One region of the Paraburkholderia sp. SOS3 genome, then DNA from elsewhere that is predicted to be linked to it. Evidence: predicted binding sites of a transcription regulator. Region 1 holds the regulator's gene; each other region holds the start of a gene.
The links. The regulator HrcA, encoded in region 1, represses chaperone genes, less so after heat shock. The targets are predictions, from matches to a motif close to TTAGCACTCNNNNNNNNNGAGTGCTAA.

Region 1 (10,396 bases):
CTGTATCCGACCGGGTGCAGAAACGGCACCATATGGCGCGAGCGCCGCACCTCGATCGTGTCGCTCAGTTCGAGCGATGTGAACGACTGCATGTCGAAATTCACGTTGACGTCGCGGCCCGACACGATCTGAATGCTGACATTCGAATGGTCCGGCAGCACGATCGGGCGGTTCGACAGCGCATGCGGCGCGATCGGCACGAGTACGATGCCGTCGAGCTGCGGATGCAGGATCGGCCCGTTCGTCGAAAGCGCATAGGCGGTCGAACCGGTCGGCGTGGCGACGATGAGGCCGTCCGAGCGCTGGTTGTACATGAAGCGGCCGTCCACCGAGACGCGCAGTTCCACCATGCCCGATACGCCGCTGCGGTTCACGACCACGTCATTGAACGCGAGCGCATGGTAGAGCGGCTCTCCCGCGCGCATGATGCGTGCCTCGAGCAGCGTGCGCTCCTCGCGCTCGAAACTGCCGCCGAGCATCTGCACGACGATCTTCTGCATGTCCGAGATCGGGATGTCGGTAATGAAGCCGAGGCGGCCGTGGTTGATGCCGATCAACGGTGTCTTGTACGGTGCGAGCTGGCGGCCGATGCCGAGCATCGTGCCGTCGCCGCCCAGCACGACCGCGACGTCGGCACGCGCGCCGATTTCCGCGGGCCGCAGCGCCGGATAGCCGGTGATGCCGATCTCCTCTGCGGTCTGCGCCTCGAATACGACGTCGAACCCGCGCCTGGCGATGCAGGACGCGAGTTGCATCAGCGGCTCGCCGATGCCGGGCGTCTGGGGGCGCCCGACGAGCGCAACGGTCTTGAACTGGCTGGTAACTTGCATGCCGGCATTACACCATAGCTGCGGGCCGAAAAGAACCGTCGCCCCGCGCCGGAAGAGCCGTCGTGGCGGGCCGAGGGGGTTGTCGTTGCTGGCGCCGGCGCGCGGCAGCGCCGCTGTCTTGCGTGTAGCCGATTATCGTTAGAATGGTGAAGCGCTGATGACAACGGCCGGCGCTTGTCCTCGCAGGCGCGCGAGCGGCGGCCTTCGCGGTGCGCAACGCACGGCGCGGCGGCGCAATGCGTTGCGGGGTGCGTGTTGCAGGTACGCTTAACGCTCGCGGCAGCGTCGTCATTGAGCTAAAATTTTTCGCCATGTTAGATCCTCGCGCACAAACCCTCCTCAAAACGCTGATCGAGCGGTATATCGCCGAAGGTCAGCCGGTAGGCTCGCGCACGTTGTCGCGGTTCTCCGGGCTCGAGCTGAGCCCGGCCACCATCCGCAACGTGATGTCCGACCTCGAGGAGCTCGGTCTCGTGATCAGCCCGCATACGTCGGCTGGACGCATTCCGACACCGCGCGGTTACCGGCTTTTCGTCGACACGATGCTGACCGTCGAGTCGGTTGCCGACGAAGAGGCTGTGACACGGGCTGTCAAAAAGACGCTGCAGCCCGACACGCTGCAGGCCGGCGAGCCGCAAAAAATCGTCGCGGCCGCGGCGAGCGTGCTGTCCAACCTTTCCCAGTTCGCCGGCGTCGTGCTGACGCCGCGGCGCAGCCATGTATTCAAGCAGATCGAATTCATGCGTTTGTCCGACAAGCGCATCCTGCTCATCATCGTGACGCCTGAAGGCGACGTGCAGAACCGCATGATGGCGACGCAGCGCGACTATTCGCCGGCCGAACTCATCGAAGCCTCGAACTACATCAACGCGCATTTCGCCGGGCTGTCGTTCGACGAAGTGCGCCGCCGGCTGCGCGAAGAGATCGACCAGCTGCGCGGCGACATGACGACGCTGATGCATGCCGCCGTCACGGCGAGCACCGACGAAACCGATACGGGCGAAACCGTATTGATTTCGGGTGAACGCAAACTGCTCGAAGTGGCCGACCTTTCGTCGGACATGGCGCGGCTGCGCAAGCTGTTCGATGTGTTCGACCAAAAAACGAGCCTCCTTCAGTTGCTCGACGTATCGAGCCACGCGCAAGGCGTGCAGATTTTCATCGGCGGAGAGTCGAATCTCGTGCCGATCGAGGAAATGAGCGTCGTGACTGCGCCGTACGAAGTGAACGGCACGATCGTCGGTACGCTCGGCGTAATCGGGCCGACCCGCATGGCATATAACCGTGTGATCCCGATTGTCGATATCACTGCGCGCCTGCTTTCGTTGACGTTGAGCCAGCAGTAGAGCAGCAGGCGCGTGGCTGTGCGGCGTGCCGCACATTTCCATGCATGTGCCTGCCTTCATGATGCTGCGTTGTGCGGTGCCTGCCAATCTGCCGAATGGCTAGCTTTCGGTCATGAAACGCGCCGCTATAATGGCCTTCACCTGAAACACTTGCCGTTCGCCCCGCAGCCCTTTGCCTTTAATCCGTTATCTATGCACTTCGATCTCGAGCGGCCTCTGCAGTCTGCTGTCGCACACCGCGTCGCGGTCCTGCTGATCAACCTTGGCACGCCCGATGCGCCGACCACGGGCGCGGTGCGGCGCTATCTCGCTCAGTTCCTGTCCGATCCGCGCGTGGTCGAGATTCCGGCGGCGCTGTGGCAAATCATTCTCCGCACGGTGATTCTGCCGTTTCGCAGCCCGGCATCGGCGAAGAAGTATGCAGCGGTATGGATGCCCGAAGGGTCGCCGCTCAGGGTCTACACCGAGAAACAGGTGGAAGGCCTGCGCCAGTTGCTGCACGCGAACGACTACGCGGTGATCGTCGACTATGCGATGCGCTACGGCACGCCCGACATCCCGGCCATGCTGAATCAGCTGAAGCTGGCTGGCGCCGAGCGGGTGCTGCTGATGCCGATGTATCCGCAGTACTCGTCGTCGACTACCGCCACCGCGTTCGACGCCGCGTTCGGCGCGTTGAAACGGATGCGCAATCAGCTCGAGATCCGCACGGTGCGCCACTACGCCGATCATCCCGCGTATATCGCCGCGCTGGCCGCGCAAGTGAAGCATTACTGGCATGCGCACGGACGTCCGGATTTCGCGTCGGGGGACAAGCTGGTGTTGAGTTTTCACGGCGTGCCCAAACGTACGCTGGACCTTGGCGACCCGTACCACGAGCAATGTCAGCAAACGGCGTCGCTGCTCATGCATGCGCTGGAACTGACGCCGGTCGAGTGCCGGGTCACGTTTCAGTCGCGCTTCGGCAAGGCTGAATGGCTTCAGCCTTATACCGCTCCGACGGCCAAAGAACTCGGTGCGGCCGGGGTGCGTCGTATCGATGTGTTTTGCCCTGGATTTACCGCCGACTGCCTCGAGACGATCGAGGAGATCGGCATGGAAGTGCGCGACGAATTCGTGCATGCGGGCGGCAAGGAGTTTCACCGCATTGCCTGCCTGAATGCCTCGCCCGCCTGGATCGCCGCGCTTGGCGAAATTGTCGCGCAGCATTTGCAGGGATGGCCGGTGCAGGAGAGTGCGCGGCAAGCAGCGGTGGCGTCGTAAGCGAAGTCTGCTGGCGCTGGCACTGGCGTCGTGCAGCGGGCATGCTGTCTGCGCCCGTCATCGGGTAACGTGCTTCTGCTCCGGCACACGCGACACGTCAAAACGCATGAGGCGTTCGAACGACAGATAGATGAACTACAAGATTTCGACTGAACCCGGCGCGCGATTGCGCATCGATAAATGGTTGTGGGCGGCGCGCTTCTTCAAGACGCGTTCGCTCGCGGCGGACGCGGTCGAGAAGGGCCGGGTGCGCATCGGCGGTGCGAGCGTCAAACCCTCGAAGGACGTGCGCGTGGGCGATCTCGTTGAAATCGAAATCGAGCGGATCGTCTGGCAGGTGCAGGTGTTGGGCGTGTGCGAGGTGCGCGGGCCGGCCCCGGTCGCTCAGTCGCTTTACGCAGAAACGGACGAAGGCCGGACGAAGCGGCAGGCGGAACTCGAACGGCGCAAGCACTTTCGGGAGCCGACGGCCGCGTTGCACGGCCGGCCGACGAAGCGCGACCGGCGCGTTATCGACAAATTTTCAGGTGGGGATTGAACAGCGACTCCATCGTTGCGTGCACACCGCCGTATTCTGTGGTGTGGTCGTTGACGGCGCCGGACATGCAGATGGTCGTGGTTCCCGCGATGAGCACCAAGGCGACCACCGATATTGCGAAGGTCAGTTTCACGGTACTCCCCCAGGAGATGCCAAACGGGAAACAGGCGGTTCACGGTGGTATGCGATACGTCAGATTAGGGTAAACATGCCTTTTCCGACGTTCTCAACGAGTTTAGGTCACTCGCGGATTGCGCTCAATCTCAATATGATGACGGACGAGTCACGGTTGTAACGGCGAGTTTCTGCGATCGTTTTTTGCCCCGCTGCGGTGCAAAAAGGGCTGCAGAGCCGCTTGAAACCGGCCGTGTGCAACCTCATCTTGGGTGCTGTCGAGCCGCTATGTGTGTTGTGAATTTGCAACGCTTTGCGCGCATGGGAACCGCCTGGTCAAAGCGGACCACGCGCGCGAAGCGCGAGCGACATGCAGGCCGTTTTAATAGTTTTAATTCTTTATCGACTTTCAGCGACATGGAAAACACGCAAGAGAAACCGACGAGCCAGAATCCCACGCCCGCCGACGACGTCGCGCGCCAGGCCGCCAATGCCGCGGGGCAGCAGCCCGCAGGCGCAGCCAGTGCGGCCGATACGCAGGCTTCGAGCGCGGAAGCCGCACTCGCCGAAGCGCAGGCGAAGGTTGCCGAGTTGCAGGAAAGCTTCCTGCGCGCGAAGGCCGAGACCGAAAACGTGCGTCGCCGTGCGCAGGAAGACGTCTCGAAGGCGCACAAATTCGCGATCGAAAATTTCGCCGAGCACCTGCTGCCGGTCATCGATAGCCTCGAAGCTGCCGTCGCACACTCGTCGGACGACCTCGCGAAGGTGCGTGAAGGCGTCGAACTGACGTTGCGCCAGCTGACCGGGGCGCTAGAAAAAGGACGCGTCGTCGCAATCAATCCGATCGGCGAGAAGTTCGACCCGCATCGCCATCAGGCCATCTCGATGGTGCCGGCCGAGCAGGAAGCGAATACGGTCGTCGCCGTGCTGCAGAAGGGCTACGTGATTAACGACCGGGTGCTGCGCCCGGCGCTTGTCACGGTCGCGGCGCCGAAATAAGCGCGGCGCATTCCGTCCGGCATTCGGCGCGGGGTTTGACGCGGCGTTTGGTGTGTAACGCATTCGAAGTTTCTTGCATTTCGGTTTATGGCCCGTATCTCTGTCGATCCATCCGCCTTCGCCGCTTTCGGTATGCAGGAACTGACCGCCGATACGTTCGACGCCGGCCTTCAGTCGGCCGGTGACGAACTGGCGGTTGTGTTTTTCTGGGGCTTCGATTGCTTCAACTGCGAGATCGCCAAGAAGGCGATGCTCGCGAAGCCTGACGAGATCCGCGCGCTCGGGCTGCGCTGGTTTCACAGCAATGTGTACGAGCATCGCGAGTTGGGCCGCCGGTTCCTGCTCCATGGGGTGCCCACGTGGTTTTTCTTCCATCGGGGCAAGCGTCTGGGCCGGGCGACCGGCTGGCACGGCATCGCCCAGTTCGAAGCCGCCGTGGCGGCTGCTCGTGAGAAAATCCGCGCCGCCGAACAGGCCAACCTCGAAGGCGACAGCAGAGGCAACGGCGCGGCCGCGGCGATTGGAAAAAATTAAAGACCGCATCGTATTCAGGGTCTTGAAAACGCCGCCAGCGCACTTATGTTGGGTGCAGGTATGAATTGAGGGGCGGGACGACCGGTAGAGAACGGCGTTCCCGCAGCGATCAAAGTCAGGAGATTAGTAAAAATGGGCAAGATTATCGGTATCGACCTCGGCACCACGAACTCGTGCGTGGCGCTGATGGAAGGCAATCAGGTCAAGGTGATCGAGAACTCGGAAGGCGCTCGTACGACGCCGTCGATCATCGCGTACATGGACGACAACGAAGTGCTCGTCGGCGCGCCTGCGAAACGCCAGTCGGTTACCAACCCGAAGAACACGCTGTTCGCGGTCAAGCGTCTGATCGGTCGCCGCTTCGAAGAGAAGGAAGTCCAGAAGGACATCGGCCTGATGCCGTACAAGATCGTCAAGGCTGAAAACGGCGATGCATGGGTCGAGGCGCACGGCCAGAAGCTCGCGCCGCCGCAAATCTCGGCGGAAGTGCTGCGCAAGATGAAGAAGACCGCCGAAGACTATCTCGGCGAACCGGTTACCGAGGCGGTGATCACCGTTCCGGCCTACTTCAACGACAGCCAGCGTCAGGCGACCAAGGACGCGGGCCGCATTGCCGGCCTCGAAGTGAAGCGGATCATCAACGAGCCGACCGCTGCTGCGCTCGCGTTTGGTCTCGACAAGGCCGAAAAGGGCGACCGCAAGATCGCGGTGTTCGACCTCGGTGGCGGCACGTTCGATATTTCGATCATCGAAATTGCGGATGTGGACGGCGAAATGCAGTTCGAAGTGCTGTCGACGAACGGCGACACGTTCCTTGGCGGTGAAGACTTCGACCAGCGCATCATCGATTACATCATCGGCGAGTTCAAGAAGGAGCAAGGCGTCGACCTGTCGAAGGACGTGCTCGCGCTGCAGCGCCTGAAGGAAGCTGCTGAAAAAGCGAAGATCGAACTGTCGTCGACGCAGCAGACCGACATCAATCTGCCGTACATTACGGCGGACGCGTCGGGTCCGAAGCACCTGAATCTCAAGTTCACGCGCGCAAAGCTCGAAGCGCTCGTCGAAGAGCTGATCGATCGCACGATCGAACCGTGCCGCACGGCAATCAAGGATGCGGGCGTGAAGGTCGGCGAGATCGACGACGTGATCCTCGTCGGCGGTATGACGCGCATGCCGAAGGTGCAGGAAAAGGTGAAGGAGTTCTTCGGCAAGGATCCGCGCCGCGACGTGAACCCGGACGAAGCAGTGGCAGTCGGCGCTGCGATTCAGGGCCAGGTGCTGTCGGGCGACCGCAAGGACGTGCTGCTGCTCGACGTGACCCCGCTGTCGCTTGGTATCGAAACGCTCGGCGGCGTGATGACGAAGATGATCAACAAGAACACCACGATCCCGACGAAGCACGCGCAAGTGTATTCGACGGCCGACGACAACCAGTCGGCGGTGACGATCAAGGTGTTCCAGGGCGAGCGCGAAATGGCGGCGGGCAACAAGCTGCTCGGCGAGTTCAACCTGGAAGGTATTCCGCCGGCACCGCGCGGCGTGCCGCAGATCGAGGTGAGCTTCGATATCGACGCGAACGGCATTCTGCACGTCGGCGCGAAGGACAAGGCGACCGGCAAGGAAAACCGCATCACGATCAAGGCGAACTCGGGTCTCTCCGAAGCCGAGATCGAGAAGATGGTGAAGGACGCGGAAGCGAACGCCGAGGAAGATCACAAGCTGCGTGAGCTGGCCGATGCCCGCAACCAGGGCGACGCGCTGGTCCACAGCACGAAGAAGGCGCTCACCGAGTACGGCGACAAGCTCGACGCCGGTGAGAAGGAAAAGATCGAAGCGGCGTTGAAGGACCTCGAAGACACGCTGAAGAGCGGCTCGGCTGACAAGGCGGAGATCGACGCGAAGATCGAGACCGTTGCGACCGCATCGCAGAAGCTCGGCGAAAAGATGTATGCCGACATGCAGGCGGCGCAGGGCGCGGCCGGCGCGGCAGCGGGAGCTGCGGCTTCCGACAGTGCGCCGGGCGCAGAGAAGGCCGACGATGTCGTCGATGCGGACTTCAAGGAAGTGAAGAAGGACTAAGCCGGGGGTGCCGTCCGACCCGAACCGCGCGTGATTCGACCACGCGCGGCCCGGCTGGAAGACCTGCGGTCAACCCTGTGGATCGAAACCTTGGGTCAGACGCCCGGTTAAACCTTGGCGCAGGCCCTGGATTAGAACCTCGGGTCAAAACCTGGAACGGAAGCCGCACGGAAAACGCGCCTGGCGAGCCTTTTTGGCTCTCCGGGCACATTTGTTTTATGGCAGGCATGGCTTCGCATCGGTAGACAGCCGCGAAGCCAGCGCCGGACGAGTCGCTAGACTCCAGCATTCATGAGGAGCCGCCGCGTTGCAGTGCGCGGAGGGCGTTGAACCGATATGGCGAAACGGGATTACTACGAGGTTCTGGGCGTCGCGAAGAACGCAAGCGACGACGAAATCAAGAAGGCTTATCGCAAACTCGCGATGAAGTATCACCCCGACCGCAATCCGGGCAACAAGGATGCGGAAGAGCATTTCAAGGAAGCCAAAGAGGCCTATGAAATGCTGTCGGACGCGCAGAAACGCGGTGCGTACGACCAATACGGTCACGCAGGCGTCGATCCGAACATGGGTGCGGCGGGCGCACAAGGCTTCGGCGGTTTTGCCGACGCGTTCGGCGATATCTTCGGCGACATCTTCGGCCAGGCGGCCGGCGGCGGTGGCCGCGGCGGACGTGCCGGTCCGCAGGTGTATCGCGGCGCGGACCTGCGCTACAGCATGGAAATCACGCTCGAGCAGGCTGCGCACGGCTACGACACGCAAATTCGCGTGCCGAGCTGGGTATCGTGCGAGGTCTGCCACGGATCGGGCGCGAAGCCCGGCACGAAGCCGGAAACGTGCCCAACCTGCAGCGGCTCGGGCACCGTGCGGATGTCGCAAGGCTTCTTCAGCATCCAGCAGACGTGTCCGAAGTGCCACGGCACCGGCACGTACATTCCCGAGCCTTGCACGCACTGCCACGGCGCGGGCAAGACGAAGGAAACCAAGACGCTCGAAGTGAAGATCCCTGCCGGCATCGACGACGGCATGCGCATCCGTTCGGCCGGCAATGGCGAGCCGGGCATCAATGGCGGTCCGTCGGGCGATCTGTATGTCGAGATCCACATCAAGCCGCACTCGGTTTTCGAGCGCGACGGCGACGATCTGCATTGCCAGATGCCGATCCCGTTCACGACGGCGGCGCTCGGCGGCGAGATCGAAGTGCCGACGCTGGCCGGCCGTGCGAGCTTCACGGTTTCGGAGGGCACGCAGTCAGGTAAAACCTTCCGTCTGCGCGGCAAGGGTATCAAGGGCTTGCGCTCGAGCATCGCAGGCGACCTGTATGTGCACGTACAAGTCGAGACGCCGGTCAAGCTTACCGACACGCAGCGCGATCTGTTGCAGCAGTTCGAGAAGTCGCTTGTCGAAGGCGGAGCGCGACATAGTCCGCAAAGCAAGAGCTGGTTTGATCGGGTCAAGAGCTTTTTCGATTAAATTTCGAATTAGTGCAACTTGATGTCGGCGGTGCCCATGGCGGTTGATGACCCGCATGCCGTATATGCGCTGCTCGATGATTGCAACTCGACTGCGGTCCGCCGATCGAGTCGTCTGTACACGGGCTTTCGCCATGAGCGCGTATGTACCGACAGCGCGCAACTCGACGCCGTCTGCGAGGCGGCCGCCGACGATGCCCGCCGCGGTCTGCATGCGGTCGTGATCGCGGACTACGAATTCGGCCGCAACCTCGTCCTTACCAAAACGACGCAGCGCGTCGGGGCCCGCGCGGGTCCGCATTCGAAGACAACCGGCGCGCTGCGTTTCCTGTTGTTCGATCAGTGCGTGAAGCTCTCGCGCGACGAAGTCGACGCGTGGCTCGTGCAGCGCGACAGCGGCGCGGTCGAGCCGTCGGTGGCGGGCACGGGCGGCGTGCGCGCGAGCGTCGATTATCCCGAGTTCGAGCGCGCGATCGGCGCAATTCACGACGCGTTGCGCTCCGGCGATTCCTATCAGGTCAACTACACATACCGTCTCGCGTTCGACGTGTTCGGACCGCCTGCCGCGCTGTTCCGGCGACTGCGCGCGCGGCAGACGGTGCAGTACGGCGCGCTCATCGCGTTGCCGGAGCGCCGCTGGGTGCTCTCATGTTCGCCGGAGCTCTTCATCGAAAAGAAGAGCGGCGCGTTACGTGCGCGTCCGATGAAAGGCACCGCGCCGCGCTCGCGCGACCCGGACGCGGACCGTGCGGCCGCCGATTTTCTCGCGCACGATCCGAAGAACCGCGCCGAGAACGTCATGATCGTCGACCTGCTGCGCAACGATCTGTCGCGCGTCGCGGAGACCGGCTCGGTCAAGGTGCCGGCGCTGTTCTCGGTCGAGCCCTACGAATCGGTCTGGCAGATGACGTCGACGGTGACCGCGCTGCTGCGGCCTCGCACGTCGTTCGCCGATATCCTGCGCGCACTTTTTCCGTGCGGCTCGATCACCGGTGCGCCGAAACACCAGACCATGCAGCTGATCGACGTGCTCGAAAGTACGCCGCGCGGCCTGTACACCGGCGCGATCGGCTGGCTCGATGCGCCCGCGCAGCCGATGGCGCCGGCCACACAGCGCTGCGGCGATTTTTGCCTGTCGGTCGCGATTCGCACGCTGACGCTCGACCCGGTGCCGCGCGGCGTCAGCACCTACCACGGTACGCTCGGCATCGGCGCGGGTAT
Region 2 (10,396 bases), 2.1 Mb from region 1:
TCGTATGCGTTGGCGTGAACGGTGAGCTGCCCAAGATCGCGTGTAGGAACCTCCGGTGAGGTCGGCTGCACTTGAACCACCGCCTCTGCCGTCCCCCTCGCCGCCTCGGCGGCGCCCGCTTCCCACAGCGCCTCCGAAGCCGGCGTGCCTGCCACATGCCAAACCACGGTCAACCCGTAGTCGCGCAGCAGTTCGACGTGGTCGGTGTCTTCGGCCGCCGCGCCGAACAGCGCATAGTCGCGCCACAGCAACGCGAGCGTCGCACGCACGAGCGAACGCGGCGCGTACTCGATGCCGCGCGCCTGGTCTCCGAGCGCGAGGTTGCACCGCGCGAAGAAGCGCCGCGCATCGGGGTCGCCCGATAAGTGACCGCTCACGCGCAGCGCACGGGCGCAACCGGCTGCGAGCCGCCAGAAATCGTACGGGTCGGAACCGACCAGCTGGGCCATGCAGGCTTCGAGTTCGTCGAGCGCGGCCCCGACGACGAGCGTTGCCGCCGACATCGCGCCCTCGCCGGTCTGCGCCCGCAGAACCGGCAACAACGCCTGCTCGTAGCGGGCGCGAAGATGCGTGAGACGTTGTGCCGGTTGTGCGTGCAAGGTAGCAGGCGGGACCGGCCGGCCCGCTAGCGCGAGGTCTTCGAAGCTGACCTTGAAGCCCGGCGTATGCTGCGCGGTCAGCGCCGATAGCGAACGATAGTGCGCGTAAAGCGACGGCGAACACGCGAGTTCATGCAGATTACGCCGGCCGAGCGCCGCCGCGAACGCATGCAGCGCCGCACCGAAGGCTTCGCGCACCGGGCTATCCGGCAGATGAGCGCGCGATGCAGGCGCCGGATGTCCGGAGTGTGTGGAATGGTCGACGTGAGCATGGGCAGAATCCGCCGCATCGAAGGCGAGCGGCGACGCAAGGACCAGCGCGTCGGCAAAACGATGCGCGGCGAGCCATCCTGCTTCGCGAAGCGCGTGCGCGGCATGCAAAATGGGCAACGCCGCATCGCGATGCTGATCGTGCGCGGCAATCGCGTCGGCAAGCGCGCGTTCGGCCGCGCGCACGGCGCCGCCGCGAGGATTGGGCAAGGCTTCGAGGGTACTGCCGGGAGCGGATGAAGGTGTCATGAGCACGTGTGCAGAAACGCCGACAGACCGAAACCGACGCTAGAACCGGGACGACGACCTGCCATGACGCGCCGGTTACGCCGCCGTGTGCGCTCTGAAATCGTGCGGCCGCAACTGTATCGCGTCACCCGTACGCGCGACGCTCGAGTCGGTTCACCCGCGGGGCACGCAAGACGCCCGGTACGCTGCGATGCGCCGCGTACGTCGCGAGCCTCGAGGATGCGCCTGCCGCAATACGCGAGGATCGTACGCACAGATCGCGCATCAACTCAGGCGCCGAGCGTCAAAACTGCGGGAACCGACGCAAAAACCGACGCGAAATCAGGGCGTGAAGAACGCAGGCATCAGCCGCGAAAACCCGCCCCGCCATCTGACGTAAAGAAGCGTAAAGCCGGCCGCAGAACCGACCGGCAGACCGGTCAGATCTGGACCATTTCGAAGTCTTCCTTACGCGCCCCGCACTCGGGACAGGTCCAGTTGATCGGCACATCCTCCCAGCGCGTGCCCGGCGCAATACCTTCGTCCGGCAAGCCGGCTTCTTCCTCGTAAATCCAGCCGCAGATCAGGCACATCCAGCTTCTATATTCCATTCTTTTGCGCGTCGAAAAGTCCGTTAAAACGGGAGCCATGATGGTACCGTGTTGCCGCCCCCATGCCTAGCGAAAGCAATGAACGATTCTGCGCTGCAGCAAATTTTTGCGAACGCGCAGCGACGCTCGCGCGTGCGAAAAACCGCCTCGTCGCGGGAGAAAGCCGCATAATTGAGCCGACCCATGCGTATGGGCCTGCTTTTTGACCTTCCTGTTGGCCGTTTTGTTGGCCTTCCTGTTGGCCTCCTTATTTGCTTCGATTTTTTTTCCTCCTTTCATGCCCAGCGACACCCCTCCGATCGTTCTGACCTTCGGCCTGTCCGACCCCACCGGCGCCTCCGGCCTGCAAGCGGATCTGATGACGCTGGCCAGCATGGGCTGCCACGGCGTCACGGTGCTGACCGGTTATACCGTGCGCGACTCGGCGAGTTGCGACGAAGTCACCGCGCTCGACCCGGAGACCGTCGCGACTCAGGCGCGCATGCTGCTCGAAGACATGCCGATCGCCGCATTCAAGGTCGGCGCGGCCACCCGCGCCGAAGTGGTGAGCGCGATCGCCGAAGTCGTCGCCGACTATGACGACGTGCCGCTGATTCTCGCGCCCGACTTCACGCTCGATGACGAACACGTGCTCGCCGCCGACGAATTGCGCGAGGCGATCGCAGACCTGCTCGCCCCGCAAACCACGCTGCTCGTCGCCGACCACGCGGCGCTGCTCGCGCTCGCGCAGCCCGACGGCGACGCCGAGGCGCCGACGCTCGACGCGGCCGTGTCGCATCTGCTGTCGCAAGGCTGCGAGTACATTCTGTCGATGGAAACGGGCACGCATCGGCTCGTCAACACGCTTTACTGCGAGGACGGCCAGTTGCGGCAGGACTTGTGGGACCGCGGCGCGCAGCGCGTGACGGGGATGACCGATACGCTTGGCGCGGCAATCGCGGCCTTGCTCGCGAATGGCCAGGACCCGGCGGAAGCGGTGCGCGAAGCGCAGGAGTACATGTTCCAGGCAATGCAGAACGCGTTTCGGCCTGGCATGGGAGCCTACCTTCCCGACCGGTTTTTCTGGGCCAGAGAAACCGATGAAGATGCGCCGACCGCGAGCGGCAAAAGCGATGCGCCGGGAGAGGCGCGGCATTGATATAAAAAAACCCGCACCGTGATTTCTCACGCTGCGGGTTTTCTTTCCGGCCAGGAACGTGGCCAGGAACGTGGCTAGAAGCGCGCCTCGCGGCGCGCTCCAACATGCGCTTCGACTCGACGTCGAATTACATGTCCATGCCCATGCCGCCCATACCGCCGGGCATGCCGCCAGGCATCGGTGCGTCTTCCTTCGGCAGTTCGACCACGGCTGCGTCCGTCGTCAGCAGCAGGCCTGCGACCGACGCTGCGTTTTGCAGTGCCGTGCGCGTGACCTTCGTCGGGTCCACAACGCCTGCTTCGACCATATCGACGTACTCGCCCGTCGCTGCGTTGTAGCCGTAGTTGCCCTTGCCGCCGGCAACCGCTGCCACCACGACGCTTGCTTCTTCGCCGCCGTTCGTGACGATCTGGCGCAGCGGCTCTTCCATCGCGCGCAGCACGATCTTGATACCTGCGTCCTGATCGGCGTTGTCGCCCTTCACGCCGGCGATCGAAGCGCGAGCGCGGATCAGCGCGACGCCGCCACCGGCCACGATGCCCTCTTCAACGGCGGCGCGCGTAGCGTGCAGCGCGTCTTCGACACGTGCCTTCTTTTCCTTCATTTCGACTTCGGTCGCAGCGCCGACCTTGATCACTGCCACGCCGCCGGCCAGCTTCGCCACGCGTTCCTGCAGCTTTTCGCGGTCGTAGTCCGACGTCGCTTCTTCGATCTGCGTGCGCACCTGCTTCACGCGCGCTTCGATGCTTGCTGCTTCGCCAGCGCCGTCGATGATCGTCGTGTTTTCCTTGCCCACTTCGATGCGCTTCGCCTGGCCCAGTTCGGCCAGCGTAGCCTTCTCGAGCGACAGACCCGTTTCTTCGGCGATCACCTGGCCGCCGGTCAGGATCGCGATGTCTTCGAGCATGGCCTTGCGACGGTCGCCGAAGCCCGGCGCCTTGACGGCGACGGTCTTCAGAATGCCGCGGATGTTGTTGACGACGAGCGTAGCGAGCGCTTCGCCTTCGACGTCTTCAGCAATGATCAGCAGCGGACGGCCAGCCTTCGCGACTTGCTCGAGCACCGGCAGCAGATCGCGGATGTTCGAGACTTTCTTGTCGTGCAGCAGCACGAACGGGTTCTCGAGAACGGCGACTTGCTTGTCCGGGTTGTTGATGAAGTACGGCGACAGGTAGCCGCGGTCGAACTGCATACCTTCGACGACGTCGAGTTCGTCTTGCAGCGACTTGCCGTCTTCGACGGTGATGACGCCTTCCTTGCCGACCTTGTCCATCGCTTCAGCGATGCGATCGCCGATCGACGAATCGCTGTTCGCCGAGATCGCGCCAACTTGTGCGATTTCCTTGTTCGTCGTGCAGGGCTTGCTGATCTTGCGCAGCTCTTCGATTGCTGCTGCCACTGCCTTGTCGATGCCGCGCTTCAGGTCCATCGGGTTCATGCCCGATGCGACGTACTTCATACCTTCGCGGACGATCGATTGTGCGAGCACGGTAGCCGTGGTGGTACCGTCGCCGGCGTTGTCGCTGGTCTTGGAAGCGACTTCCTTGACCATTTGCGCGCCCATGTTCTGGAGCTTGTCTTTGAGCTCGATTTCCTTCGCGACCGAGACACCGTCCTTCGTGACGGTCGGGCCGCCGAAGCTGCGCTCGAGCACGACGTTGCGGCCCTTCGGACCCAGCGTAACCTTCACTGCGTTGGCGAGAATGTTCACGCCCTCGACCATCTTCGCACGGGCGGAATCGCCGAATACGACGTCTTTAGCTGCCATCTTCTAACTCCTTGAATGCTTTTGAATGAACTGGGAACGTTGAACTTACTTGTTCACCACAGCCATGATGTCTTCTTCGCGCATCACGAGCAGTTCCTGGCCGTCGACCTTGACGGTCTGGCCAGCGTACTTGCCGAACAGGACGCGATCGCCCACCTTCACGTCGAGCTGGATCAGGCCGCCCTTGTCGTCACGCTTGCCCGGGCCGACTGCCAGAATTTCGCCTTGATCGGGCTTTTCCGCTGCGGCGTCGGGGATCACGATGCCCGAAGCGGTCTTGGTTTCCTGGTCAAGACGCTTGACGATCACGCGATCATGCAAAGGACGAAGGTTCATACATACTCCTCTCTTGGTTGAGACTGAAGAACGCTTAGGACAAACCCGGCCGGAGAGCCCGGCCGGAGAAATTGTTAGCACTCAAGTGCGACGAGTGCTAATTATATGGAGGGGCAGTGACAAATTCAAGAAGGGGGATGACGCTTTATGTCGAGGCTCAATTAACCTTGAATTTTGTTTTCATAGTTTTGAGCTTCATGCGATCTCAGGCGTCTATCGACGCGAAAAACTCCCGACGAATCAATAACATGGCGGATTTCCACCAGAACGCGGGCCCCACTGGCAAATGGCATCGCCTCGCGATTCGCACGCCGATACCGCAGTGATGCTGCGCAACACCTGCGTATGAGGGGAAACCCGCATTCAGTCCCGAGCAACAACCCGGCCGAACAACCCCGCCAATTCCTGGCTCACCCCACGCCCAGCACCGCTTTCGGCTCAAGATAAGCCTCGAGCCCCGCCACGCCCAACTCCCGCCCGAGTCCGGACTGCTTGAAGCCACCGAACGGCACATCGAAATCGTAGTGAAGTCCATTGATCAACACACGCCCCGCATCAATACGCGCAGCGACGTCCTGCGCGCGTTTATCCTGCGCGGACATCACATACGCCTGCAATCCATACGGCGTGTCGTTAGCAATGGCGATCGCATCTTCAACGTCGCGATACGGAATGATCGACAGCACCGGCCCGAAAATTTCCTCCCGCGCGATCGTCATATCGTTGCGCACGTCGCTGAACACCGTAGGTTTGACGAACCAGCCCGACGACATCCCCGCGGGGCGCCCCTCGCCTCCCGTCAACAGCCGCGCGCCCTCTTCCAGACCCAGACGGATATAGCGCTGCACCCGCTGCCACTGCTTCTCGCTCACCATCGGCCCGATTCTCGTGTCCGCAGCGCGCGGCTCGCCCGGCTTGAATTGCCCGACCGCCTCGATCACCCGTTTCTCGAACTCGGCAAGCCGACGCTCGTCGATCAGTATCCGCGACCCTGCATTGCATGCCTGACCGCCGTTCGTAAAGCCCGCCTGCACCGCGACCGGCGCCGCCGTGGCGAGATCCGCGTCGTCGAGAATAATGAACGGCGACTTACCGCCCAACTCGAGCGTCGTACGTTTGAGCGTTTCGGCACCTGTCCGCAAAATGCGCTTGCCGACCGCCGTCGAACCGGTAAATGAAATCTTCGCGACATCGGGATGCGCGCTGAGCGTCTCGCCTACCACGTCGCCACGACCTGTCACGATATTGACCACGCCCGCCGGCAAACCGGCGTCATGCAAAGCCTCGGTCATGACGCGCGTCTGCGTCGCACTCATTTCGCTAGGCTTGAGCACCGCCGTGCAGCCGGCCGCCAAGGCAACCGAAAGCTTGCCGGCAATGAATATCGCATTGGCGTTCCACGGCGTGATCAGCGCGGCCACGCCGACAGGCTGCATCACGACCTCACTGCTGCCAACGCGCCGCTTGAAATCGTATTCGCGCAAGACCTTCAAGGCCTGCTCGAACATCGTCGCAGCGCCCTTCGCGTGAAAGCGCGCGGACATCGCCGGCGCGCCGAACTCCAGCATCGAGGCTTCGGTCAGTTCGTCCTCTTTTGCCTGAATCGCTTTCAGAATACGTTGCAGCATGTCGAGCCGTTCGCTCTTGCTGGTCCGCGAAAACGATACGAGCGCGCGCTTCGCGGCCGCGACTGCGCGATTGGCATCGTGCTCGTCCGCGAGACGAACGCGTCCTATGACCTGCTCCGTTGCCGGGTTGAACAGGTCGAACATTTCGCTTCCGTGCGGCACGACGAACGATCCGTCCACGTAAATGTGCTCGATGATCTGCATGAGAGGTCTCCGATGATGTGATGGGAAGCAGATCAGGCAACGCTGCCTGCTATCCGTCGTCAAAATCTGACGATCATTCGGAGCAACGCTTCACGTGCCGCATTATTCCGCGTCGATTCAGGATTGATGCGCATGGCCAGTTGCCGGACGCACTGTGCGGAATGGCAGTCATGACTGTCGCGGTTTGCTGCAACGTCCAGAACGTGCCTGGGCGTAGGCGCACGCGCGCGCTCGACGTGCGCACGCAGACACAACCTGTATGCGCAGGGCCGGGTCTGCATGGCGCGCAAAAACGTTGCGCAAGGTATGACATCCAGCACTGGCGGACGATGCACGGGACTGGCGGGTCCTTCCGTTCTTATGCTTTTTGACCCATCACCGGCTGAAGTAGTTACGAAAGGTCACCGCCGCAATCACCGCCACGCACGGAATCAGCAGTAACGCCCCCCACGGCAGTTCGTTGCGCTCGATCGCAACATACCAATAGAGCCCACCAAAGCCGAGCACGAGTACGCCAATGCCGACCAGCCACGTGATGGCGGCCAGCACCGCTTGCGACGGCTTGCGCGCATTTTTCGAATGTTCAGGAGTAGCAGGCATGTGTGTGGTCGTTATTCGTTCAGATTGTCCGCATGCCGCCGGACTCATCCGGCACTGCGCCTGCGGACCCCTATAGCGTAGCCCAAGATGCTGACACGTCGCTACCGCGCTGCTGACAACGCGCCCCCATCTTCGATCTTCGCCCCCTCGCACTTCGCTTTTTCCGAACCGCGGCTTCCGCGTTTGCAGGTTTATCCGGCTGCACGCATCCCCGACACTGAGCGCTCCCATCACCGCGGATCCGATCCGCAAAAGGAGTCGAGACATGCGCACCTATCCTCGTAACAGCCCCGAAGCCGCAGCCCGTATCGTCGCGCTGGCGCTGACCGCCGACGGACACGTCTGCAGTTCCGAAGACCGCGCGCTCGACCGGCTCAACGTATCTCGCGAACTGGGCCTCGCGCCGGGCCAGTTCCCCGGCATCGTGCAAGCGCTGTGCGAAGACCGCATGCTCGCGCCCGCCTCGTGGGCCGACGCGGCCGACGATCTCGACGCCGATCTGCTAACCACGCTGATGGCCGAGATCGACGACCCGATGCTGCGCCGCAAGGTGCTGCGCCTGTGCCTGGCAGTCGCCGTCGCCGACGACTATCTCGCCGACGGCGAGATCGCGCTGCTCGCCGCGATGCTCGAAGCGTGGCGCCCGCACCGCACGGCGATCGCAATGTAATGCCGGGCGAACGCCGGGGTTAAAGCCTGCCCAAAACCGGGCCAAAACCGAGCGACAACCAAGCGACAGCGCATGGGCCGCCCGTCTGCCTGCCCATCGCGCACAACCGCCGACGCCAGCGCGCGCGGGCGACCTGTCCGCCCCGCGCCGCCCTATCCCCGCGGCGCGGCCAGCACCTGCAATGCAAGCGGATGATGCTGGCCGCGCCGCGAACGGATCGCGTGAATTTCCTCGGCGACTCCGTCCGCGCGGCCCAGCCACCGCAGCCCGCGCATCATCGACAGATCCTCCGCGCCGAGTTCCGCCAGCGGAAACACCCCGAGCCCGCGCGCCGCGAACACTGCCATCAGCGCGCTATCCTCGAATTCGCCGACGATCTTCGGCCGGATGTCCCCGGCCTCGAACCAGCGGTCGAGCCGCGCGCGCAGCGCCCCGTGCCCGGTCGGCAGCAGCACCGGCAGTTCCGCGAGCGAAGCGGGAAAGTGGTCTTTGGCGGCCTTTTTGACGAGCGCGGCCGGCCCGTACCAGTCGACCGCCGATTCAGCGACGCGCTCGCTGAACACACGCAGATCGCTGTTGTGCGGCGCCGGCTGGCACGCGAGCACGAGATCGAGCCGGTGCTGCGCAAGCTCCGTGAGCAACTGCCCGTGCTCGCCCTCGTGGCACAACAGCCGCAGCGACGGCGTATCGAGCACCGGCGCAAGCAGCGCATGCGCGGCAAGCTTCGAAATGCCATCCGACAGACCGACCGCGAGCCGCGCGGCCGGCTCGCTGGCCGCCTCGCGTACTTCTTCGACGAGCGTCGCGCCGAGATGAAAAATCTGTTCCGCGCGCCCGAATGCGGCCTGCCCCGCTTCGGTCATCGTTATGCCGCGCCCGGCCGGCTTCAGCAACTGGCGGCCCATCGACTTCTCGAGCTCGCGCACCTGCGCGCTGATGGTCTGCACGGCCATGTCGAGATGCTCGGCCGCGCGCGCGAAGCCGCCCTCCTTCACCACGACCCAAAAATAATACAGATGGCGAAAGTTAAGCATTCGGGCCTCGCTTCGGAAAAACCGATGTGGAACTGCGATTATGTCTGATTTCGCCGAAGCACAAAGCAGCCCAGAATAACGGTTAGCGCATCACGCAGTTTCCGGTTTTATCCGATCAATTTTCGATTACCAGACGAACCGACCGCCATGGACTACCTGCTCGTTCTAGCCGCCGACCCCGCCGTATGGGCAGCGCTCGTCACGCTCGTCGTGATGGAAGTCGTGCTCGGCATCGACAACCTGATCTTCATTTCGATTCTGAGCAACAAGCTCCCCGCGGCGCAACGCGAACGCACGCGGCGCATCGGTATCCTGCTCGCGCTCGTCATGCGGCTCGGTTTGCTCGCAACGGTCGCGTGGATCGCGCGTCTCACACAGCCCGCGTTCGAACTGTTCGGTCACGGCTTTTCGTGGCGCGACGTGATCCTGATCGCCGGCGGCCTGTTTCTCGTCTGGAAAGCGACCCGCGAAATGCACCAGCACGTGGCGCACGACGGCGCGAACGACGGCGCCGCAAGCGCGCTCGGCACGCTGACCGCGTGGGCAGCGATCAGCCAGATCCTGGTGCTCGATCTCGTGTTTTCGGTCGACAGCATCATCACCGCGGTCGGCATGACCGAACACGTGCCGATCATGTTTATCGCGGTGATCGCCGCCGTCACCGCCATGCTGTTCGCCGCCGGACCGCTGTCGCGCTTTATCGAACGCAACCCGACCGTCGTCATGCTCGCGCTCGCGTTCCTGCTCGTCATCGGCATGGCGCTGATCGCCGAAGGTTTCGGCACGCATGTGCCGAAGGGCTACATCTACGCGGCGATGGCTTTCTCCGCGTTCGTCGAAGGACTGAACATCCTCGCGCGCCGCACAAGAACACGCAGCGCGGCCCGCGCCGGGGAAACCGCCAGCCGAGGTGAGGAAATTACGAAGTCAAACCTCGGTTAAGCCAGATTTTTTCTCGACGTGCAGCGCGGTAGATTGAACCCATCGCCAGCGCTGCACGAAGCGGACGCAAAGCAGACGCCAGGCAGCGCGAACGAAACGCAAAGGAGCACATCATGAAATGCCCAGTTTGCAAGACGCCGGATTTGCTGATGACCGAACGCCAGTCGATCGAAATCGACTACTGCCCGAACTGCCGGGGCGTATGGCTCGATCGAGGCGAACTCGACAAACTCGTTGCGCAAGTCGGCGCCCAGGCTGGCGACGCGACGCCGGTACGCACCGACGATCGGCAGCACCCCGACCGGGACCACCACCGCGCGCGCCCGCACTACGACAACGAGCGCCGCTACGACGACCGGCATCGCGAC
Region 3 (10,396 bases), 1.1 Mb from region 1:
CCGTTCGGACGAGTCGCGAGGGTCAAATGCACACTGCATGCGCTCTGTTGTCGAACGTTGCCGGCGTCACCATCGCCATCGCGTTCCCGACGTCCTTGTTCGTCCGCGCCCGTTCGTTGCTGCCGCTAGCGCCGGCTTCGACCACGCACGCGCGGATCGTGCATCCGTCGCACCCGGCCAGCCGCCGGACGCGACACCCCATCGCATACGACTGAACGAACAAGGCTACCCATCATGTTGAGCAACCCTGCCGAGAAATACCGTCCCTTCCCCGCTGTCCGTTTGAACGGCCGCAAATGGCCGAGCCGCACGATCGCGCACGCGCCGATCTGGATGAGCACCGACCTGCGCGACGGCAACCAGTCGCTGATCGAGCCGATGAGCATTGCGCAGAAGCTCGAATTCTTCGAGATGCTCGTGGCGATCGGCTTCAAGGAAATCGAAGTCGGATTTCCGTCCGCATCGCAGACCGACTTCGATTTCATTCGCAAGCTGATCGACGAGTCGCGCATCCCCGACGATGTGACGGTCGAAGTGCTCGTGCAGTCACGCGAGGATCTGATCGCGCGCACCTTCGAGGCGCTCGAAGGCGCGCCGCGCGCGATCGTGCATCTGTACAACGCGATCTGCCCGTCGTTCCGCAAGATCGTGTTCAACCAGACGAAGGAGCAGGTGAAGGCGCTCGCCGTCGAAGGCACGCGGCTCATCCGCGAGTACGCCGACGCGCGGCCGCATACGCGCTGGACCTATCAGTACTCGCCGGAAACCTTCAGCATGACCGAGCTCGCGTTTGCGCGCGAAGTGTGCGACGCGGTCGCGCAGACATGGCGGCCGACGCGCGAGCACAAGATGATCGTGAACCTGCCCGCCACCGTCGAAGCGGCCACGCCGAATGTCTACGCGGACCAGATCGAATGGATGGACCGCAATCTCGGCTACCGCGACAGCATCGTGCTTTCGGTACATCCGCATAACGATCGCGGCACCGCGGTCGCGGCCGCGGAGCTCGCGCTGATGGCCGGCGCCGATCGCATCGAAGGGTGCCTGTTCGGCAACGGCGAGCGCACCGGCAACGTCGATCTCGTCACGCTCGCGCTGAACCTTTATACGCAGGGCATCGATCCGGGCCTCGATTTCTCCGATATCGACGCCGTGCGCCGTGTCGTCGAGCGATGCAATCAGATTCCCGTGCATCCGCGCCATCCGTACGCGGGCGACCTCGTCTACACCGCCTTCTCGGGCTCGCACCAGGATGCGATCCGCAAGGGCTTTTCGCAGCAGGCGCCCGATGCGGTGTGGGAAGTGCCGTATCTGCCGATCGATCCGGCCGACGTCGGGCGCAGCTACGACGCGGTGATTCGCGTCAACAGCCAGTCGGGCAAAGGCGGGGCCACCTATCTGCTCGAGCGCGCGATGGGCTTCGCGCCGCCGCGCCGTGTGCAGATCGAGTTCAGCCATGCGGTGCAGGCGGTCGCGGACCAGTCGGGCGCCGAAGTCAGCGCGGAAGCGATCTGTGCACTTTTCGCGCGCGAATACCTCGAGGTTGCCGGGCCTGCGCGGCGTGTCGATGCGCAGAGCGTGCATTGGGAAGGCCGCGCGATTCGCATCGGCGCGGCAACGGCAGCGACCGTGGCGGAAACACGGGCAGCCGCCGGCGGCACGCACGACGCCTACGCGCGACATATCGCCGGCGAAATCGCCACGGCGGCCGGACGGCACATCGAAGTCACCTCATGCGAAACCGTGCGCGCGACCGATGGCCGGGTCGCCGTCTTCGTAGGCTGTCGCGTCGACGACGATACGCTTCGGCACGGCGCCGGCATCGCCGACGACGAGGCGACGGCGATCATCGATGCAGTGGTTAGCGCAATCAACCGCTGCGCCGCGTGGCTGTCGCCCGAGCCGATCAGGGTTGCGGCCTGAGGTCGCGTCGACACGCGTACGAAACGAAGACGGGGCGTCGGGAGAGACTGAAGCAGGCAGGCGGCGCACCAAGGTGCACTCGGGAAGCGTGAATGAAGCGTGAATGAAGCGGGAAGAAAGCGCGACGCGGGCAGTTCCGATCGGATTGCCGCGCGTAAATGGTCCGTCCATAAGACGCGACCGGAACAGCAGTGACAGCGTGAACAAGGAAATCGGCCATCCGCAACGGGAGCACCCGCCCGTCGTCACTCGAGCGCGCAGCGCGTCGCCTGCCAGGCAATCAGCCGCCACTGCCCTTCTTCCTGAGCCTGGATCGCGGTGTAAGCAATCGGAAAGAGTAATGCGCCGTTGTTCGCTTCCATTTCGATCAACGCGCGCCCGGTGACCACACAGGTTTCGCGCCCGACCGGCAGCACGTCCTGCGACTGGATCTCGATCTGGCGATAGCGACGGCGGCCCGCGGTGATTGCGTCGATGAACTGCTGCTTCGTCTCGCGTTTGCCGTTCGTATGGACGTAGATCACGCTATCCGACAGCAACGCGTCGAGCTGCGGCCCATTGCCGTCGACCATCGCCCGAAAGCGCTCGCGTTCGAGCCCGCGAATCGCCTCGATCACTTTAGCGGCCATCGCATTCGCCCCCTTCACCGACGGAGCCGAAAGCGGCCGCGGTTGTCAGAAGTTGTACTGCACGTAGATTTGCTGAAAATTTATACCAGGATTGGGCTCTTTGATACTCGCGTTGGACAGGTGCTGAAAGCGATAGCCGACCTGGTAATGCTGTTTCTCGCCGAGGCCGAAGCCAACCCCCACCATATCCGCGAACTGGAACGCGGAACTCATCGTGAAATTGGTGGATTGCCGCGCGTGGGTAAGCAGTCGAACGCCGATACCGGCTTCGAGGTACGGCCGTATCCATCCGCTCGTCTTGATGAATCGGACGACCGGCGTGACACCGAATTCCCCGATGTTCCTGTTGACGTTGCCTTCGCCGGTATTCCACCAGGCCGCGTGCGCCTCGCCGACCAGCGAGAAATGCCAGTCTCCCATTTGCCACCAGGTCAGGTTGGGGTCCCACACGAAACCGAGGTCGACCTTGCTCGTGTGGCGATCGGCCCAGCCGCCCGCTATCTGAACGCCAAACTGATCAGCCGCCGCAGCTCCGGATAGACCGAGAAAAGTGGCTGCGCAAACACTTTTTAGTACCAGATCACGCCAAAACTCTTTGTTTTCGTTCATCTTGCGCCCTGAATTTGGCAGGTTGAACCTTAAGTGGAATGAAGAGCAAAGCGACTTATTATCGAGACAGCAGCATGTATCGTTCCCTATATATGCCGCCCACCGCCGCCACGGGATTTTGCGGTTTGCATACGGATCATGCGCCTCATATGTCCACAACCGCAGTGCGGATGAATCCTAACCTGCTAGGGCAAATTTCGCAGGCAGGGTACAATACTATTGAGAATTAGGTTTCAATAGGAAAAACGGGAACTTGGATGACCCTAGGGCCTCTAAGTGTTAGCACTCGGTAGACTTGAGTGCTAACATCCATGGTGGCGCCGCTTAAAACACGGCGTTTTGTCTGACCCAAAGGAGTACGCTACGTGAGTAACGCAATGACCCTTCCGAATACTCTCAGCCCGTTGTCGGCTAAGGCCGGCTCGGCAGGTGCACTGACGCTCGCGCACGCTTCTCTTCTGCCCGGGCAGCTGGGCAATATCGACGCCTACATCCAGGCCGTGAACCGGATTCCGATGCTGACGCCGGCAGAAGAGCGGCAATTCGCGACGGAGTTCCGCGAGCAGAACAATCTCGAGTCCGCGCGGCGGCTCGTTCTGTCGCACCTGCGGCTCGTGGTGTCGATCGCACGCAATTACCTCGGCTATGGCCTGCCGCATGCGGACCTGATTCAGGAAGGCAACATCGGTCTGATGAAGGCGGTCAAGCGCTTCGATCCCGAGCAGAACGTACGTCTCGTCTCGTACGCCATGCACTGGATCAAGGCCGAGATCCACGAATACATCCTGCGCAACTGGCGTATGGTGAAGGTCGCCACGACGAAGGCGCAGCGCAAGCTGTTCTTCAATCTGCGCAGCCACAAGCAGGGTTTGCAGGCGTTCACGCCGGACGAAATCGAAGGCCTCGCGAAAGAGCTGAACGTGAAGCGCGAGGAAGTCGCGGAGATGGAAACGCGTCTGTCCGGTGGCGATGTCGCGCTGGAAGGACAGATCGAGGACGGCGAAGAGTCGTTCGCGCCGATCGCCTACCTCGCGGACTCGCACAGCGAGCCGACGGCGGTGCTGGCCCAGCGCCAGCGCGACAAGCTGCACAGCGACGGCATCGCTTCCGCGCTGGAGTCGCTCGACGCGCGCAGCCGCCGGATTATCGAAGCGCGCTGGCTGCAAGTCGAAGACGATGGCTCGGGCGGCTCGACGCTGCACGAACTGGCGGATGAATTCGGCGTATCGGCGGAACGGATCCGTCAGATCGAAGCAAGTGCGATGAAGAAGATGCGCAGTGCGCTCGCTGAATACGCATAACGCATGAATGCCGGGCTCGGCCCCGGCACACACCTACCCGCAACAACGAAGGTTCGCCCGAACATTCGTTAGCGCACTCGGAAAGCCCCGCCCTCGAACGACCGGCGGGGCTTTTTTGTCTCCGCTCGCATCACATCCGCATCCTCGACGTTGCGCACGTTGCGTTTCCTTGACCTGGCGCAATCCGGATCGCAATACTTCTATCGTAAGGATGCCTTCGCGACTTCATGCCGCAGCGCATTCCACGCGCGACGGCAAACGCGCTCCTAGAATCGTTATGCATCCGGCAAGCGCCACGCGTCGACGCGCAGGCGGCCGGGTGACGTCGTTGTCAACCGATCATGACCATCACGCTGAATCTCAGGAACCCAATGCGAGCCGCATCGTGGACATGGACGCGCATCGCAGGCTGGGCGCGCGGCCCGACCTTCGCACGCGATATCGCGATCGTCCTCGCCATCAAGTTTGCATTGCTGTTCGCGCTCAAGTTTGCATTTTTCAACCATCCGCAGGCGCAGCACATGTCGCTGCCGCCTGAACAAGTCGCACAGGCACTACTGTCGGTGCCCGCATCGAATCCGTCCGAAGGTGATCACCATGCCCGTTAGCGAAGTCGTCGATCTTTCGCGTCTTCAGTTCGCCGTTACGGCGCTCTACCATTTTCTGTTTGTACCGCTCACGCTCGGGCTGTCGTGGCTGCTTGTGATCATGGAGTCGGTCTACGTGATGACCGGCAAACAGATCTACAAGGATATGACCCAGTTCTGGGGCAAGCTCTTCGGCATCAACTTCGCAATGGGCGTCACCACCGGTCTCACGCTCGAATTCCAGTTCGGCACGAACTGGTCGTACTACTCGCATTACGTCGGCGACATTTTCGGCGTGCCGCTTGCCGTCGAAGGACTGATGGCCTTCTTCCTCGAATCGACGTTCGTGGGGCTCTTCTTCTTCGGCTGGAACCGGCTGTCGCGGGTCCAGCATCTGATCATCACGTTTCTCGTCGCGCTCGGCTCGAACCTGTCGGCGCTGTGGATTCTCGTGGCGAACGGCTGGATGAACAACCCGGTCGGCGCCGAATTCAACTATGAAACGATGCGCATGGAGCTCGTGAACCTGTTCGACGTCGTGTTCAATCCGGTTGCGCAGGTGAAGTTCGTGCATACGGTGTCGGCCGGCTATGTGACCGCTTCGATGTTCGTGCTCGGCGTGTCGTCGTGGTATCTGCTCAAGCGCCGCGATACGGAATTTGCGTTGCGCTCGTTTGCGATCGCCGCCGGCTTCGGCCTCGCGTCTACGCTTTGCGTGATCGTGCTCGGCGACGAATCCGGCTATCGCACGGGCGAAGTGCAGCAGGTCAAGCTTGCGGCGATCGAATCGGAATGGGAGACGTCGCCGGCGCCCGCGCCGTTTACGATCATCGGCATCCCGAATCAAAAGGAAGAGCGAACCGACTACGCGATCCGTATCCCGTATGCGCTCGGCCTGATCGCGACGCGTTCGCTCGACGAGCCCGTGGTCGGCCTGAAAGAGCTGATGGCGCGTCACGAAGTGCGCATCCGCAACGGCATGATCGCGTACGAAGCGTTGCAGAAACTGAAACAGGGCGATACCAGCGATGAAGTGCGCGCCGCGTTCGACGCGCACAAGGCCGATCTCGGCTACGGCCTGCTGCTCAAGCAATTCACACCGAACGTGACGGACGCTACGTCCGAGCAGATCCAGCAGGCTGCGAAGAAAACGATTCCGCCTGTCGCGCCCGTATTCTTTTCGTTCCGTCTGATGGTCGGTCTCGGCATCCTGTTTCTCGCGACGTTCGTGCTTGCATTCTGGTTCTGCGCACAACGCTCGCTGCTGCTCGAAAAACGCCGCTGGTTTCTGCGCTGGGCCGTCTGGGCGATTCCGCTGCCGTGGCTCGCCGCCGAATTCGGCTGGATCGTCGCCGAAGTCGGCCGCCAGCCATGGACGATCGCCGGCATTCTGCCGACGTCGCTGTCCGCTTCGAGTCTCGCGCCGAGCGATCTGTATCTGAGCCTCGCGGGCTTTGTCGTGTTCTACACGGCGCTTTTCATCATCGAGATCATGCTGATGTTCAAGTACGCGCGGCTCGGTCCGTCATCGTTGCATACCGGGCGTTATCACCACGAGTTGCCCGGTCAGCAGCCGGTCAACGTGAAGACGGCCGTCTGATTCGACGCCATCCGGCACGCTTCATTCTGCACAGGAACGGAAAACATCATCATGGACTACGCAACCCTCAAACTGATCTGGTGGGTACTGATCGGCGCGCTGCTGATCGGCTTCGCGCTGACCGACGGCTTCGATATGGGCGCCGCGATTCTGCTGCCGTTCATCGGCAAGTCCGATAGCGAACGGCGCATCGTCGTCAATACCGTCGGTGCGACCTGGGAAGGCAACCAGGTGTGGCTCGTCACGGCAGGCGGCGCGATGTTCGCAGCCTGGCCGCTTGTCTACGCCGCGTCGTTCTCGGGCTTTTACTTCGCCATGCTGCTCGTGTTGTTCGCGCTGTTTTTCCGGCCAGTCGGCTTCGACTACCGCGGCAAACGCGAACATGCGGGATGGCGCAATGCGTGGGACTGGGCCTTGTTCGTCGGCGGCTTCGTGCCGGCACTCGTGTTCGGCGTGGCGTTCGGCAATCTGCTGCAAGGCGTGCCGTTCGCGTTCGATCAGGACCTGCGCTCCACTTACCACGGCAGCTTTTTTGCGCTGCTGAACCCGTTTGCACTGCTGTGCGGGCTCGTCAGCGTCTCGATGCTGATGGCGCACGGCGCGGCGTTCGTGAAGATGAAGACGGACGGCGTGATCGCCGAACGGGCCGCGCGCGCGCTGCGCATTGCCTCGCTTGTCGCCGTCGTGCTGTTTCTGCTCGCCGGCGCATTGATCGCAACCGTGATCGGCGGCTATCAGATCGTCGACGCCGCGCCGCTCGATACGGTGTCGAATCCGCTGCTGAAAAGCGTGATCGGCGCGCCCGGACTGTGGCTCACGAATTACGCGCTCTATCCGTGGATGGTGGCCGCGCCCGTCGCCGGTGTGCTTGGCGCACTGCTCGCGGCGCTGCTTGCGAAATCGCGCTTCGAAACGACCGCATTTCTCGCGACCTCGCTGATGGTGATCGGCGTGATTCTGACGGCGGGCTTCTCGATGTTCCCGTTCGTCATGCCGTCGTCGCTCGACGCGCGCAGCAGCCTGACCGTCTGGGATTCGACATCGAGCCACATGACGCTGCAGATCATGCTGATCGCGGTCGTCGTTTTTCTGCCGATCGTTCTCATCTACACGGGCTGGGTGTATCGCGTGATGCGCGGCAAGGTCACCGCGCAAGCGCTCGAGCAAAACAGTCACTCGATGTATTGATTGCGCACGGTCACGCGCACCGGCGCGTGTATCGCATTAACAGAAGCGAAGGAGCATTCCGATGTGGTATTTCAGCTGGATTCTAGGCATTGGCGTCGCGCTCGCGTTCGGCATTATCAACGTGATGTGGCTTGAAGCGCAGCGGGCGTCCGAGGCCACGAAGACGAAGCGGTAAACGCAAAGCGGCGCCCTGTGTTCGAGGGCGCCGCTCCGTTCGAACGCGTCAGGCGCGCATCACGCCGGCTGTGCCGCCCCGCCGATCGCCGGCAAACGCGCCGACAACTGCTGCGCATAGCGCTGCGCCGCCTGCCCGACGACGATATGGAACGTATCGGTCGAGACCCACGCAACGTCCAGCGCGCCAAGCCGTCGACGGTCCACAGCCGACGCATCGCGCACCACGATACGCACACGCGTGGCCGCAACCGCCTGCAGCGACACGATATTCGTCGCGCCGCCGAACACGGCGAGCCAGCGCAACGGGTCGGGATCGAGCGGCCCGCCGACCGCCGCGGACGCGGCGGCAACGACCGCAGCCGTTTGCACCGCAGCCGACGATGCGGCCATTGCCTGTGAACCGGCACCGGCCGCTTGCGCACCGTGTCCGATCGTCGTGCGAATCTCGTCGGCGATCATATCCGCCTCGGGTCCGATAATCACCTGCACGTTCGTCGAGCCGCGCTTCAACACGCCACGCGCGCCAATCGCTTTCAGCCCGGCATCCGAAACTTTCTCGGCGTTCACCACCGAGAGGCGCAAACGCGTCGTGCATGCATCGACAACGGTCAGGTTGCCCGCGCCACCCAAGGCCGCGATATAGCGCTGCGCGCGCGTGAGCGCCGCGCCCGCCACCGGCGCGGCGTAACCGTCTTCGGCGGCCGACGAAGCAGCCTGCGCGGCATCCGCGCTCTCGGGCTCTCGGCCCGGTGTCGCCATATTGAACTTGCGGATGAAGAAGCGGAACAGGCCGTAGTAGATGACCGCATAGGCGAGCCCGATGGGAATTGCCTCCCAGCCCTTCGTCGACAGCCCGTAGTTCAGCGCGTAGTCGATCGCGCCAGCCGAGAACGTGAACCCGAGATGGATGCCGAGCGCCGAACAGACCGCGAGCGCAAGGCCCGTCAGCACCGCATGAATCGCGTACAGCACCGGCGCGAGGAACATGAAGCTGAACTCGATCGGCTCGGTGACGCCGGTCAGGAACGAGGTCAGCGCCATCGAGAACAGCAGGCCGCCGACCATCGCACGACGCTCCTTCGGCGCCTCGTGGAACATCGCGAGGCACGCTGCCGGCAGGCCGAACATCATGACCGGGAAAAAGCCCGTCATAAAGGTGCCCGCACTCGGGTCGCCGGCGAAGAAGCGATGCAGGTCGCCCGTTACCGCGGCGCCGTTCGGCGGCGTGAACGAGCCGAACACGAACCACGCAAGCGAGTTCAGGATGTGATGCAGGCCCGTCACGAGCAGCAGCCGGTTCAGCAGGCCGAACACGAATGCGCCGATTGCACCGGCCGTCGTGAGCCAATGGCCGGCGGCATCGATTGCGGACTGCACGGGCGCCCACGCGTAACCGAACGCGATGCCGAGCACGAGACACACCACGCCCGTCACGATCGGAACGAAGCGCTTGCCGCCGAAAAACGCGAGGTAATCGGGCAGCTTGATGTCCTTGTACCGGTTGTACAGCATCCCGGCGACGATGCCGGCGACGATCCCCGACAGCACGCCCATGTTGAGCTTATCGTTGATATCCTTCATCACCGCGATTTCGACGAGATAGCCGATCGCGCCGGCAAGCGCCGCGACGCCGTTGTTGTCTTTCGCAAAACCAACGGCGACGCCGATCGCGAACAGCAGCGGCAAGTTGTCGAAAATCGCGCCGCCCGCGTCGGCGATCATCTTGATGTTGAAGACGTCCGGCTGTCCGAGCCGCAGCAGCAGGCCCGCGACCGGCAGCACCGCAATCGGCAGCATCAGCGCACGGCCGAGACGCTGCACTTTCAAAAAGGGGTTTGCATCCATTGCCTGCTCCACTCCATCTTTCTTTTGTTTGGGACATCGTTTCGATATCCCTGGCATCATGGGGCGCGCGTCGGCGCGGCGTGCGTGAGCAGTAAGCCGCGCGTTCGCGCTTTCGTTCAGTTTTCGCTCAATCGAGCGGCCAGTGCGCCCGGCTCGCCGTCCTTACCGCTTGCGCCGAATCGAGCGCGAGCGCGTCCTGCGCGCGCTGCCGGCACTGCTGATAATCGAGTTTGCGCACGCGCGCCTTGATCGCCGGCACCGACGGCGGATCGACCGACAGCTCGGTGACGCCAAGGCCGATCAGCAGCGGTACCGCCAGCGGATCGCCCGCAAGCGCACCACACACGCCGACCCACTTGCCGTGCTTCTGCGCGCCTCGCACGGTCGCATCGACGAGGCGCAGCACGGCCGGATGCAGCCCGTCGGCTTGCGCTGCAAGATCGGGCTGGCAGCGGTCCATCGCGAGCGTGTATTGCGTAAGATCGTTGGTGCCGATCGAGAGGAAGTCCGCGTGCTGCGCGAGCTGATCGGCAAGCA

Region 2: groES (co-chaperone GroES) is a predicted target of HrcA. The motif match lies at 5,025-5,051, and genes of this name have one in related genera.
Region 3: rpoH (RNA polymerase sigma factor RpoH) is a predicted target of HrcA. The motif match lies at 3,441-3,467, and genes of this name have one in related genera.

Annotation. Positions count from the first base shown of each region.
Region 1 is NZ_CP018811.1:3,919,551-3,929,946, reverse strand. Features, by position in the region: gene BTO02_RS17490 (NAD kinase) at 1-830, opposite strand, end outside; gene hrcA (heat-inducible transcriptional repressor HrcA) at 1,142-2,176, shown strand; gene hemH (ferrochelatase) at 2,369-3,439, shown strand; gene BTO02_RS17475 (RNA-binding S4 domain-containing protein) at 3,570-3,977, shown strand; gene grpE (nucleotide exchange factor GrpE) at 4,509-5,090, shown strand; gene BTO02_RS17465 (thioredoxin family protein) at 5,178-5,624, shown strand; gene dnaK (molecular chaperone DnaK) at 5,757-7,703, shown strand; gene dnaJ (molecular chaperone DnaJ) at 8,040-9,176, shown strand; gene pabB (aminodeoxychorismate synthase component I) at 9,213-10,396, shown strand, end outside.
Region 2 is NZ_CP018811.1:1,488,943-1,499,338, reverse strand. Features, by position in the region: gene BTO02_RS06890 (hypothetical protein) at 1-1,118, opposite strand, end outside; gene BTO02_RS06885 (rubredoxin) at 1,538-1,708, opposite strand; gene BTO02_RS06880 (hydroxymethylpyrimidine/phosphomethylpyrimidine kinase) at 1,986-2,846, shown strand; gene groL (chaperonin GroEL) at 2,974-4,614, opposite strand; gene groES (co-chaperone GroES) at 4,660-4,950, opposite strand; gene BTO02_RS06860 (aldehyde dehydrogenase family protein) at 5,361-6,782, opposite strand; gene BTO02_RS06855 (hypothetical protein) at 7,158-7,382, opposite strand; gene BTO02_RS06850 (hypothetical protein) at 7,648-8,052, shown strand; gene BTO02_RS06845 (LysR family transcriptional regulator) at 8,205-9,086, opposite strand; gene BTO02_RS06840 (TerC family protein) at 9,234-10,028, shown strand; gene BTO02_RS06835 (TFIIB-type zinc ribbon-containing protein) at 10,142-10,396, shown strand, end outside.
Region 3 is NZ_CP018811.1:559,697-570,092, reverse strand. Features, by position in the region: gene leuA (2-isopropylmalate synthase) at 235-1,923, shown strand; gene BTO02_RS02590 (nuclear transport factor 2 family protein) at 2,169-2,552, opposite strand; gene BTO02_RS02585 (acyloxyacyl hydrolase) at 2,598-3,161, opposite strand; gene rpoH (RNA polymerase sigma factor RpoH) at 3,527-4,462, shown strand; gene cydP (cytochrome oxidase putative small subunit CydP) at 4,804-5,070, shown strand; gene BTO02_RS02570 (cytochrome ubiquinol oxidase subunit I) at 5,060-6,649, shown strand; gene cydB (cytochrome d ubiquinol oxidase subunit II) at 6,701-7,837, shown strand; gene cydX (cytochrome bd-I oxidase subunit CydX) at 7,899-8,012, shown strand; gene nagE (N-acetylglucosamine-specific PTS transporter subunit IIBC) at 8,072-9,859, opposite strand; gene ptsP (phosphoenolpyruvate--protein phosphotransferase) at 9,987-10,396, opposite strand, start outside.